4 regions of the Lysinibacillus sp. FSL P2-0066 genome follow, and region 1 is predicted to be linked to each of the others. Evidence: riboswitches for the same ligand, from Rfam matches in the RefSeq annotation. Region 1 holds a riboswitch; each other region holds the start of a gene.
What was found. A riboswitch is a leader RNA that binds a small molecule or an ion and turns the genes downstream of it on or off. The one in region 1 is predicted to bind S-adenosylmethionine.
Positions count from the first base shown of each region.

Region 1 (3,132 bases):
TCCACAACTTTCCCTGACTCTAGAACAGAAACCTCATCGCAAATTTTTTGAATTACATTCATTTCATGGGTGATGAGCAGAATCGTAATGCCTAATTCCCGATTAATTTTTAACAACAATTCAAGAATGGCTTCCGTTGTTTCAGGATCAAGTGCACTTGTTGCTTCGTCACTAAGTAAAATCTCTGGTTCCTGTGCTAAGGCACGTGCAATAGCCACACGCTGTTTTTGACCACCTGAAAGTTGATTTGGGTAACTATCTAGTTTATCTGTTAAGCCGACAATTTCGGCATACTTAGCTACTCGGTTTTTTACTTCCGCCTCTTTATAGCCTAGCAGCTTTAAGGGAACAGCAATATTATTGTAAACCGTTGCTGTTTTTAGTAGATTGAAGTGCTGAAAGATCATCCCGATTTTTTGGCGTGTTTGACGTAATTCATGAAGAGAAAGGGTCGTAATGTCTACATTGTCTATCACTACTTTTCCCGCTGTAGGACGTTCTAGTAGATTAACGCAACGAATGAGTGTACTTTTCCCAGCACCACTATAGCCGATTACTCCATGAATTTGTCCCTTTTTTACATGAAGATTGATGCCATCCACAGCTTTTATGATGCCTTTTTTCGATTTAAATTCTTTTGAGATATTTTGTAATTGAATCATGCGATTATTTGCTCCTTTCTCAACCTTCTAAAAAGCAAGAATCTGCTCGTTTTCCTATAGAGGAATTTCGGCAGATTCTTCGGCTTTAGAAGCTTTCTGAATGTTTTACCAGCTAGGGATTACAGAACCTTTAAACTCTTCTTCGATGAATTGACGTACCTCATCAGATTGATAAGCCTCAACGAACTTTTTAATTGTTGGATCATTTTCATTTTCAGCACGCACAACAATATAGTTCACGTATGGAGAATCAGTAGATTCCAATAAAATAGAGTCATCTTTAGGATTAATGCCAGCTTCTAATGCAAAGTTTGTATTAATAGCTGCTACATCTACTTCACTAAGTTGTTTAGGAATTTGAGCTGCCTCTAATTCAATGAATTTTAAATTCTTTTTGTTTTCTTCTACATCACGGATCGAGGCTGTTAAGTCTGCGCCATCTTTTAACTTAATATAGCCAGCTTCCTGTAAAACAAAGAGGGCACGTGCTCCATTCGTTGGGTCATTTGGTAAGCCAAACGTTGCACCGTCAGGAATGTCATCAAAGGATTTATATTTTTCTGAGTAGATACCCATTGGATTTAAAATCGTCTTGCCCACTGGTACTAAATCTGTATCATGGTCTTTATTAAATGTATCTAGGAAAGGCTCGTGTTGATAGCTGTTAGCATCAAGATCACCTTCAGCTAAGGATGTATTAGGTAAAACATAGTCAGAAAATGATTTTAGTTCTACTTCTAGCCCATTTTCTTTTGCTACTTTAGCGGCTACTTCTGCAATTTGTTCGTGTGGACCAGAAGTGACGCCTACAACGATTTTCTTTTCATCAATTCCTTCAGTTTGGCTTTTACTATCTTCTTTAGAGCCACAGCCTGCTAAAGCTGCTACTAATGTTAAACTTGCTAAACCTACTAAAAATTTATTTTTCTTTTTCATGAAAATACCTCCAAGATTGTTTTTATCGGTTTTTTGAAAATAAAAAAACTCTCTTACAAATTAAGAGAGGCTCATGAAAAGATGTCCTCTCTTATCTATCAAACGAAGATCGTTTGCAGGATTTAGCACCTTCCTATAAAAAGGAGGTTGCCGAGCTTCATAGGGCCAGTCCCTCAGCTACTCTTGATAAGAGATTTATAATATTTTTTTGTAATTCCGATAGAACTAATATAATTTATAGGGTATAGTAAGTCAATAAATAATTTTTAAATTTTTTATATAATTATAATATTTCGACGCAAAAGAGGGATAACAATGTCTGTAAGAGTTAATTATGGTATAGGTTCATTTGGTAAGGTTATTAGTGCTCGTTTTCTAACGGGAACAGATATCATTGAAGGGATTGAAGCGCTTTGCGAAGAGAATAGCATAGAGTCAGCAACAATTGTAAGCTGTATTGGCAGCTTTCAAAAAAGCAGCTTTGTTTATTTAGTGCCAGATGCAACAGCTCAAATTCAAGTTCGTTTTAGTGATGTGATTGAAAAAGAGGGACCATTAGAATTTATTCAAGGTTCAGGTGTGGTGTGTAAGCGAGATGGTGGATATGAGACACATTTCCATGGTTCTATGAGCGATCAATGGGGTGTTGTATCAGGTGGGCATTTAATAAAAGGGGGCAACCCTGTTATTACTGCTGACATCGTGTTGGCAGAGGTACAAGGGATTCAACATATTCGAAAATGGGATGATGAAACAGGTCATGTTCAATTTTATCCATTAGAAAATGGTTTAGGGCAACCAAGGAAAATTGAAAAATAGTAATAATCCTGTAGCTAGGGATAGCTACAGGATATGGCGTCATTATCTTTTAAACAATTGTAATTGCTCGATTCTATGGATTGCTTCACGTAAGCGCTCCTCACTAACCAGCAATCCTACGCGTACATAGCCTTCACCATATTGACCGAAGCCATTACCTGCTGCTACAGCGATATCAGCTTTTTCGAGCAAAAGATCAGCAAACTGTTCACTTGTATAGCCTAGTGGTACAGGGAGCCATGCGAAGAAGGAGCCTTTTGGAGCCGTAACATGCCAGCCAATTCTTCGAGCTTCTTCAATGAGTACATTGCGGCGACGCTCATAAGTAGCTCGTAGTTCATCCGCACATTGTTGGGAAGCCGTCAGTGCTACTGCTGCGGCTTGTTGAATGGCAGGGAATTGACTACAAAACAGATGATCCTGAATTAGATTAATAGCAGCAATAATCTCGGCATTCCCTACAGCGAAGCCTATACGCCAGCCAGCCATATTATAGGTTTTCGATAATGTATACATTTCAACTCCTACTTCTTTTGCACCCTTTGCTTGAAGGAAGCTAACTGGTTTATTACCGTCAAATCCTATTGCCCCATAAGCAAAATCATGTGATACGATAATATTGTGCTCCTTCGCAAAGCGAACGGTCTCTTCAAAAAACGCAAGTGATGCTGTACCACCTGTAGGGTTGTTCGGGTAATTTAAGTAAAGAAGCTTT
Region 1 covers NZ_CP150202.1:457,582-460,713, forward strand. The annotation lists gene MKZ14_RS02195 (ATP-binding cassette domain-containing protein) at 1-662, opposite strand, end outside; gene MKZ14_RS02200 (MetQ/NlpA family ABC transporter substrate-binding protein) at 768-1,598, opposite strand; SAM riboswitch class I at 1,687-1,791, opposite strand; gene MKZ14_RS02205 (PPC domain-containing DNA-binding protein) at 1,914-2,417, shown strand; gene MKZ14_RS02210 (pyridoxal phosphate-dependent aminotransferase) at 2,460-3,132, opposite strand, start outside.

Region 2 (3,132 bases), 810 kb from region 1:
ACATATTCCTGCTTTAGTCAGTGCAATGATTGGTGCGGTTGGAGGCATTACCTTAAGCTACTATATTGGTTATCGTTTTGGCTTACCGTTATTGCAGAAATATGGGCCTAAAATTCATATTACAGAGCAAAAAATTGACTTTACGAAAAAGATGTTTACAAAAATAGGACCTACCCTATTATTAATTGGCTATTTTATCCCCGGGGTACGTCATTTGACAGCGTATATTGCGGCTATTAATAATTATCCTTATAGAAAGTTTGCGCTTTTTGCCTATACAGGGGCATTTATCTGGACGTTCACATTTATATCATTAGGAAAGATGCTTGGAGAGAAATGGCGATTTGTTGGATACTATCTGACTCATTATAGTATCTATCTTATCCTTTTATTTATTGTAGGGATGCTCATTGCTTACTTTCTATTCAAAAAAAGAAATGGACAAACATAAAAGTCGGTATACGCTATACCGACTTTTATGTTATGGCAAAATAGCAAATGAGCGCACAGGGAAGCCAGATGCTTTTTCTGGCTTAGGTACGATATTGAAGATGATAGCGCCTTTCGCAGGTAGCTTGTCCAAATTCGTCATTAGCTCAATTTGATAGGTGTCTTGTTCAAGTACGAAATATTCACCATCTAGCTTGCCATTTTTACGAAAATCGGCGGCAGAGTCCGTATCGAATGTTTCATGACCAATTGCGCTTACCTTGCGTTCTTTTAGTAAAAACTGTAAAGCTTCTAAACCCCAGCCAGGGATATGGTTATGTCCATCTGCATCCTTATTACTGAAAGCTTCTTTATCTGGCCAGCGCTTACTCCAATCTGTACGTAATGCTACAAATGTTCCTGCTTCTATTTCTCCATGCTTGTCCTCAAAATCAAGAATATCTTCAACACTTAATGCAAAGTCATGGTTGCTTGCAGCCTCTTGTGATTTATCAATGACAACAAGGGGGAGAACAAGCTCTTTTAGTTCTAATTCTTCTAAGTAGCGAGTATCTCGCACAAAATGAATGGGTGGGTCGATATGTGTGCCATATTGACCGGGGAACGTAAATTGTTGGGCGAAGAAGCCATCCTTATGAGAGAATAACGTTTCAAATTTAGCGTCCTCAAACATAAAAAAATGTGGTGAATTAGGGCCGAATGTATGTGTTAAGTCAACCCACTGTTTCGATTTTAATAATTGCAATGCTTGTAAAAGTTCATTAGACATCTATTTCCCTGCTTTCTGTTAAAAATAGTGGTACATAAAAAGGAGTCCCCTTATAGAAGAGGACTCCTGCTGAAACAACGGTAGTTCTTCTCATCTTCAAGGCTGATCATTTTGCCAATTGGAATTAGCACCATACTGTTTAGCTGGTTGCTGAGACTTCATCGGGCCAATCCCTCCGTCTCTCTTGATAAGAAAAGTAATATAAGAATTTTCAGAAATAACAATACAAACACTTTAGCATAGTTTTTTATAGTTTACAAGTTCACTAGGAATTTTCACCAATTCAAATTCAAGGTGACTCCACAACAATCATTATCAATAAGACGTATTCTAAAACTGTCTGGTGTATAGTTCGTTTCAAATTTCATCGTAATGCCTGTTGATGTGATTAATTTTTCAACCTCTGTTTTATTTGAAAGTTGAGCAGCATTCATTAAATCATGTGCGAATTGTTGGGAGCTATCTATTTTATCCGTAAGTAATTGAGCTTGCTGCATCATCGCCTTTATCCGTGTTGCTGAAGCTTTTAATTTGTGTGTATCGACAGGTGGAAAAGGATTATTGGTCGGCATTGCTAGATGTTGAGAAAAGGGTCTAACGGCAAAATGATTTGCAATTGGCGATGTTGGATAATGATAGGGATGAACAAAATACGGATAAGGATTGTAATACAAGATCATTCCTCCTATCCTATAGCCTGATATCTTATCTTATGTAGCCAAACGACTTTCGGTGTTATTTACAATACAATGTTTGTCCTAAACATTTAAAAAGGAAGCTAAAGTGAGCTTCCTTTTTAGCCAAGTACATCCAAGACATCATCAATTTTTTTACTATGTGATAAAATGCCATAATTCATCCATGTTAAAAAGTCTACTTCATAGACACAGTTGGTTTTAACAGCTTCTAGGTTTTTCCAAGTAGGTGTTTTTAAAATAGCACGTTCTTCATTCTCATGAATGGAATGTTGTTTATCAAATGTAATAAATAAATGATCGGCATCTAATTGCATCAATCGATCAAATGTCAGTTGGGCTTTACGTTGATTGGGCGGAATACTCCATACTAGTGAATGGGGCATTAAACCTAAGTCATGATATAAAATGGGGCCCGTATAGCCACACTCAGGACCAGCGTATAGAGTGATGCCAATGGCTGAAATACGGAGAAATGCCACACTTTGCCCATAAACGGATTTACTAAGAATTCCTTTTGCTTGTTGTACTTTATCTTCATATTGTAGGATTACGTCTTGTATCAAGGAGGTTTTTCCTGTTAGATCTGCAATTTTAAATAACGTAGATTGCCAATTCTCTCCAGGGTGTGAGAGATGGCAGACGGGGGCTACCTCATTTAAATGCGGAAAGGATTCCCAACGCTCTACACCAGAATCTAGCATAATTAAAGTTGGCTTATAGTAAAGGAGTCGATCCATTTCTCTATTTTGTACATCGATATCTGGCACTTCCTGTAGACCTAAATAGTCTTGTTTTCCCCATTTTGAATGACTGAATTGAGCAATTGGCGTAATCCCAAGGGCAACAAAGAAATCTTCTAAGAATGGTGCAAATACACGTAGATGGCTGCTTTGACTTCTTCGATATTGTCCTGGCGAAATGCCGACATGTTCTTTAAAACGACGATTGAAATAATACTCATTATTAAATCCGACAGACTGGCTAATTTCATATACTCGATCATTTGTTGTTATTAATAATTGCTTAGCTTTTTCAATACGAATGTTATTTAAATAGTGAAGAGGAATTTGTCCCGTAATATCTTTAAAAATGCGCGTATAATTCCATCTTGGGACGTCAGCTAACTGTGCTAGCTGCTCAACCGTCCACTCTTTTTCAAAATGTTTATGTAATTGGTTAATGGACTGCTCAACAGATTGGCGATCATTTTTTTGC
Region 2 covers NZ_CP150202.1:4,260,128-4,263,259, reverse strand. The annotation lists gene MKZ14_RS21230 (DedA family protein) at 1-451, shown strand, start outside; gene MKZ14_RS21225 (cyclase family protein) at 482-1,219, opposite strand; SAM riboswitch class I at 1,307-1,413, opposite strand; gene MKZ14_RS21220 (hypothetical protein) at 1,495-1,899, opposite strand; gene MKZ14_RS21215 (helix-turn-helix domain-containing protein) at 2,016-3,132, opposite strand, start outside.
Region 2: another riboswitch for S-adenosylmethionine. It lies ahead of MKZ14_RS21225 (cyclase family protein); the one in region 1 lies ahead of MKZ14_RS02200 (MetQ/NlpA family ABC transporter substrate-binding protein).

Region 3 (3,132 bases), 1.2 Mb from region 1:
TCAAAAGATCAATTAATCGCTTACATATTTGACGAATTGTATAAAGAAATTCAACAGGATATCGCTGTGGATTATAAAGAGCTTTCTTCCGCTAATTTTAAGGAAAAATTACTCGAGCTTGGCTATAAGTCTATTGAGGCACAGGGCAAGGATCCTTATTTTAATAAAATATTTAATCAATATGTACTATTAGCGGCTCGCGATGAAAACTATAAGAGACAATTAGTGGAGCTAGAAACCAGCTTTTTAACAAGCTTTGTTGAAGTCCTACAATGGGGTGTGCGGCTAGGAGTTCTAGACGATACGCCTCATATAGAAGCAAAGGCACAGATGCTAGCCCTGGTCTATGATAATATCGGTAATTTCATGTTAACAGGTAACCAATTGAACTATAGAGCTATTTGGAAGGAGGCTGTACATAGCGTTATTCAAGGGGGCAAAGATGACAAATAGAAATGATGATCGGCGCATTGAAGGTCTTGATTTTGCAAGAGCTCTCGCTATGCTTGGTATGTTCATTGTCAATTTTGGCGTCATAACAGGTTCTACAACGAATGGTTCAACACGGTTGATTGCCTTACAAAATATGTTTGAGGGGCGTGCGTCGGCCGTATTTGTCATGCTAGCAGGAATAGGAACAGCCTTAATGACTCGTCAGGCTAGAGAGAGTAAGGACCCCATGCTTCTTCGTCAGAATCGACTTATTTTGTGGAAGAGGTCGCTTTTGTTATTCGTGATAGGGATAGTACTATATGCGATCGGTTGGACAGGAGATATATTACATTATTATGGCGTGTATATGTTTGTTGCCGCATGGTTGATTGCCCAATCTAAGAAAAGGATGATGTTTATTATCGGTGTCATTCTTATCCTTTCACAATGGCTTCAAATTCAATTTAATTACCTTGCTGGCTGGCATCCAACATATGTGTTACTAGAGTATCTGGATTTTTGGACACCAGTAGGATTTATTAGAAATTTGCTGTTTAATGGCTATCACCCACTTTTCCCCTGGATTTGTTTTTTTCTGATCGGCATGTTAATCGGCACATTAGATTTAACAAATCGTACATTACGAAAAATCTTATTGGTGACTGGTTTATTGCTAGTCATCATGACTGAGGCTTGTTCAACAGTATTCATTAAGATGACAACCATTCATTTATTGGATGTAGAGAGTGCATTGTATTTATTTGATACAGGACCGATTCCACCAAATATGATGTATGTCCTATCTAATTCGGCTTCGGCTATTGTCCTTATCGTGGGCTCCATCTATCTTGTAGAGACATATAAAAATAAAGTCATTCAATCTTTAATCTTAACTGGACAAATGTCTTTAACGCATTATGTTGGCCATGTTTTTATAGGCATTGGAATACTAATTGTTTGCCAAAAGCTGGAGAACCAAACACTTGCTTTTTCTATGCTGTATGCCTGCTGTTACTTTTTAGGATGTGTCTTTGTTTCTGTATGGTGGAGGGCTAAACATCATCGAGGCCCACTTGAATTCATAATGAGGAAATGGAGCTCGTAATAAATTAATGGATTGCCATCTATTTCTCACTGACTAGGCATAAAATACTTTAGGTATAGGGAGTCTTTTAATCTAAACGACATATTGCATAGTATTCAACTAGGTTTTCTAATATTTTGTATTGACATTCCTATAGCGGAATTATAGAATTATTTTCAAGAAACGCAGTACTCTTATCAAGAGAGGTGGAGGGACTTGGCCCAATGAAGCCTCGGCAACCGAAAAACAGGTGCCAAATCCAACAGATGGTGTCTGAGAGATAGGAGGGGCTATCAATCAGTTTGATGCGTTGGCCTCTTTATGAACAATAAGGAATAAGAAAGAAGGGGTGTTTCGTATGGCTCAGTCAGTAAAAGTAGATGATAAGAAGCTAGAGGCAATTGCGAAGGCGATTCAAAATCTTGAATTTGGTGAAGTGCATATTACGATTCAAGATGGTGTAATTGTGCAAATTAATAGGCTTGAAAAGCAAAGATTTCCGCAGAAAAAATAACAATGATTTCAGTAGAACTTATGTCAAATGGCCACCTATAAGCATGAAGGATATCCTGTGCTTACAAGTGGCCCTTTTTTTGTGTGATAGGCTAGCTATAAAAGCCTTTTGGTATGGGACCGATATGACGGCGATGATAAAGCAAAGGCTCTTTTTGAGCATTTGTAATGTCTACCACCTGCCCAATAAAAATGGTATGGTCGCCCGCATCGATTTGCTGAAATGTTTTACATTGTAAATTAGCTGCTGTATCATGTAGAATCGGTAGTCCTAAAGTGGAAGTTGACCACTGTGCTTGTGCAAAGCGATCAGGGATTTTACTAGCAAAAAGTGTACATAAATGCTCTTGATCACTCGCTAAAATATTGACCGCAAAATTTGGCGCAGCCGTGAAATAAGGATGGAGCTGAGATTTTTTATCGAGTGACCACAAAATAAGGAGCGGGTCGATTGAAACAGATGCAAAGGAATTGACGGTTAAGCCAATAGGTTGTGTGTCATGACATGTCGTGACAACTGTTACGCCTGTAGGATAATTACCTAATGCCAATTTAAAGGCAGCTACTAAATCTGTCATTCAAATCACCTCTTTATGAAATTAGTGAACGGAGTTTGTAGGTAAACGAAACTTTTTTTCATATCCTACTAGTAACTCCTTTTCTTGAGTAAATTTTAAACTAATCAAACATATAGGTAAAGGTAATGGGGAAAGAAAGGGGAATGGCCATGACTTTATATTTTGATCATCTGGTTCATCAAGTGGAATCACCAGAAAATATAAAGGTTTTCTTCAATAAACGAAATGTTCATACAGTGAATGGTGGGCAGCACACGATGTGGGGGACTTATAATACGTTAAGCTACTTTGGCTTAAGCTATATTGAACAAATTGCTATTTATGATCGTGATTTATTTGAGCAAGCGGCACAATACCCATATTCCCTACATTATACGTTTAAACGTGATCAAGAGCGCCAGGGATTTTCTCGAATTGCCCTGCGTACAAAAAATATTGAGGAAGAGGGTCGGCGCTTGCGAGCATTGGGCTATGAAGTATATGGGCCAGATGCATGTAGCAGAACAAGACCAGATGGCACAGTGG
Region 3 covers NZ_CP150202.1:1,637,002-1,640,133, forward strand. The annotation lists gene MKZ14_RS07870 (TetR/AcrR family transcriptional regulator) at 1-453, shown strand, start outside; gene MKZ14_RS07875 (heparan-alpha-glucosaminide N-acetyltransferase domain-containing protein) at 443-1,537, shown strand; SAM riboswitch class I at 1,708-1,803, shown strand; gene MKZ14_RS07880 (YezD family protein) at 1,875-2,030, shown strand; gene MKZ14_RS07885 (flavin reductase family protein) at 2,122-2,607, opposite strand; gene MKZ14_RS07890 (VOC family protein) at 2,757-3,132, shown strand, end outside.
Region 3: another riboswitch for S-adenosylmethionine. It lies ahead of MKZ14_RS07880 (YezD family protein); the one in region 1 lies ahead of MKZ14_RS02200 (MetQ/NlpA family ABC transporter substrate-binding protein).

Region 4 (3,132 bases), 1.1 Mb from region 1:
GGAGGCAAATTATATTCGGCACATGAACAAGGTTTCATCATGGAAACAGGTGCTGATTCTATTGTAGCGCGTCACCAAGGTGTTATGGAACTTGTACAGGAGCTTGATTTTGAAGCGGAACTAGTCTACAACGAAACAGGTATTTCTTATATTTATACGAATAATGAGTTACACGCTATTCCAGCAGATTCAACTTTTGGAATACCGATGAGTTTGACATCCTTAGAGGAAAGTACACTCATTTCCGAGCAAGGGAAAAAAGAAGCGTTGAAGGATTTAACATTACCTAACGATCGCTTCACAAAGGAAAGTTCAATCGGTGAATTTTTAACTTACTATTTAGGAGAGGAACTGGTGAAAAATCAAATTGCACCAGTCCTTGCAGGTGTTTATTCGGGAGATTTACATCAGCTTTCTATTGGCTCTACTTTACCGTATCTGATTGATTATAAGAATGATTATGGAAGTATTATTAGAGGCTTTGATGCGAATCGTGAGCAATTTGTTAAAGCAGCGAACAAAAAATTTATATCCTTTAAAAATGGTTTATCTTCTTTAATTGATCGACTTGAACAAACATTATCCGATGTAGAAATCATCAAGGGCGTTACTACTCTAAATGTTAAAAAACAAGATAAGAACTATACAATTTCCTTAGCCAATGGTGAAATTATTGAGTCAGAATATGTCGTTTTAGCATTACCAAACGATACTGTCCAAAATCTACTACAGGATGAATCTTTAAATCGCTATTTTGACCAATTTACGACAGCGTCAGCGATTACTATTTATTTAGGTTTTGATGTGCCGGACTCTAGATTACCAGCAGATGGAACGGGCTATATTGTTTCCCATAATTCAGACGTTACTTGTAATGCAGCTACTTGGACTAGTCGCAAATGGAAGCATACATCGAAAGAAAATAAATTACTTTTGCGACTCTTTTATAAGAGCATCAATCCAGCCTATGAGCAACTACGTGCCATGACGGATGAAGAATTGGCAGCAGTTGCTTTAGAAGATGTGAGAAAGAGCCTAGGAATAGAAGAACAGCCAACCGTTGTAAATGTAACAAAATGGATTGATCAAATGCCTAAATATGATCTAGCGCATCGTGAAGCATTACAAGGGTTACTACATGAATTACATGAAAAATATCCAAATTTATCCATTGCTGGGTGCTCATATTTTGGCGTAGGTATTGGTGCTTGCATTCAAAATGGGAAAAAAATTGGTGAAGAGCTTGCAAAGGAACTTGCCAATTTCTAAGGTTTTAAGTGGAAAAAAACTTTCTTATGTGAAATAGTCTTGACTCATTCGTCAGTAAACGATATGATTCTTTTAATTATTTAAAAAATTCATACTTAATTCTTATCAAGAGAAGCAGAGGGACTGGCCCATTGAAGCTTCAGCAACCAACTTTATTGTCAGGTGCTAAATCCAGAAGACCGTTGAGTCGAAGATGAGAAGGAACAACAATGATGAATCGTTAAAGCCTTCTTTTTTTATGAAAGAGGGCTTTTTATTATATAGAGACATAGGAAGAGAGGCTAGTTTTATGGGATTGCTTGAAAAGTTAAAAACGCATGTATTGACAGCGGACGGTGCAATAGGCACAGTGCTATATGGCTATGGATTGGAGTATTGCCATGAGGAAATGAATGTTCAGAGACCCGAGTTAATTGAGAAGATTCATAGAGAATATATTGCGGCTGGTGCTGACATCATTCAAACGAATACGTACGGTGCAAATGCCATCAAATTAGCTCGCTATGGATTAGAATCACGTGTCCAACAGTTTAATGAAGCAGCTATTACCATTGCAAAACGAGCAGCGGCAGATGGCGGTCAATTTGTCTTAGGAACAATTGGAGGTATTCGGGGAATTCGTAAAAGTGATGCAACCTTGGATGAAATATTAGCGACTATTGAAGAACAAGCAAGTGTCTTACTGGCAGGGAATCCAGATGGTCTTTTACTCGAAACCTATTATGATTTTGAAGAATTATCAGCAACCTTAAAGATGCTACGAGAAAAAACAAATTTGCCAATTATTGCACAAGTTTCTATGCATGAGCCTGGTGTTTTACAAAATGGGATGTCTTTAAATAATGCTCTCCATGAGCTTGAAGCCCTCGGTGCAGATATTGTTGGCGTCAATTGTCGACTAGGTCCTCACCATACAATTCTAGCATTTGAAGGTGTAGAACTTCCTAATAAGGCATTCATGTCTGCCTATCCGAATGCGTCACTTCTTGACTTAGAGGATGGACGTGTCGTTTATGAGTCAGAAGCTGATTATTTTGGTCGAGCAGCTGTTGAATTACGTGACCAAGGTGTACGTTTAATCGGGGGCTGCTGTGGTACTACACCCAAACATATTGCAGCAGCAAAGAAGTATTTAGAAGAGTTATCACCGGTTCAGGAGAAGCATGCGAAACCTGAAAAGATTGAGATTGTACGTGAAGCGGAGCCACCAAAGTATGAGCCTCTTCATGAAAAAGTAAAACGTGAACGCTCTGTCATAGTAGAGTTGGATACGCCTAGACATTTAGAGATTGATGGATTCCTTGAAGGAGCAAAGCAATTGTATGATGCAGGTGCAGATGTAGTCATGATGGCAGACAATTCACTGGCCTCACCACGGATTAGCAATATTGCAATGGGAGCATTGTTGAAGAGTACACATGGTGTACGCCCACTAACACATATTACATGTCGAGACCGTAACTTAATTGGTCTTCAATCGCATTTAATGGGTCTAAATGCTTTAGGTATTCATGATGTGTTGGCTGTTACGGGTGATCCAACGAAAGTGGGAGACTTCCCAGGTGCGACAAGTGTTTATGATGTATCTTCGATGGAGCTGATCCAATTAATTAAGCAGTTAAATGAAGGGGTTTCCTTCTCAGGTAAACCACTTCGTAAAAAAGCAAATTTTTCAGTTGCTGCTGCATTTAATCCAAACGTCCGTGTGTTAGAACGTGCTGTGACACGTTTAGAGAAGAAAATTGAGCATGGGGCAGACTACTTCATTTCTCAACCAGTGTATACGAAAGAAAAAATTGTAGAAATTTATGAGGCAACAAAGCATTTACAAGCTCCTATTTACATCGGCATTATGCCTGTTAC
Region 4 covers NZ_CP150202.1:3,999,585-4,002,716, reverse strand. The annotation lists gene MKZ14_RS19915 (protoporphyrinogen oxidase) at 1-1,269, shown strand, start outside; SAM riboswitch class I at 1,369-1,469, shown strand; gene MKZ14_RS19910 (bifunctional homocysteine S-methyltransferase/methylenetetrahydrofolate reductase) at 1,559-3,132, shown strand, end outside.
Region 4: another riboswitch for S-adenosylmethionine. It lies ahead of MKZ14_RS19910 (bifunctional homocysteine S-methyltransferase/methylenetetrahydrofolate reductase); the one in region 1 lies ahead of MKZ14_RS02200 (MetQ/NlpA family ABC transporter substrate-binding protein).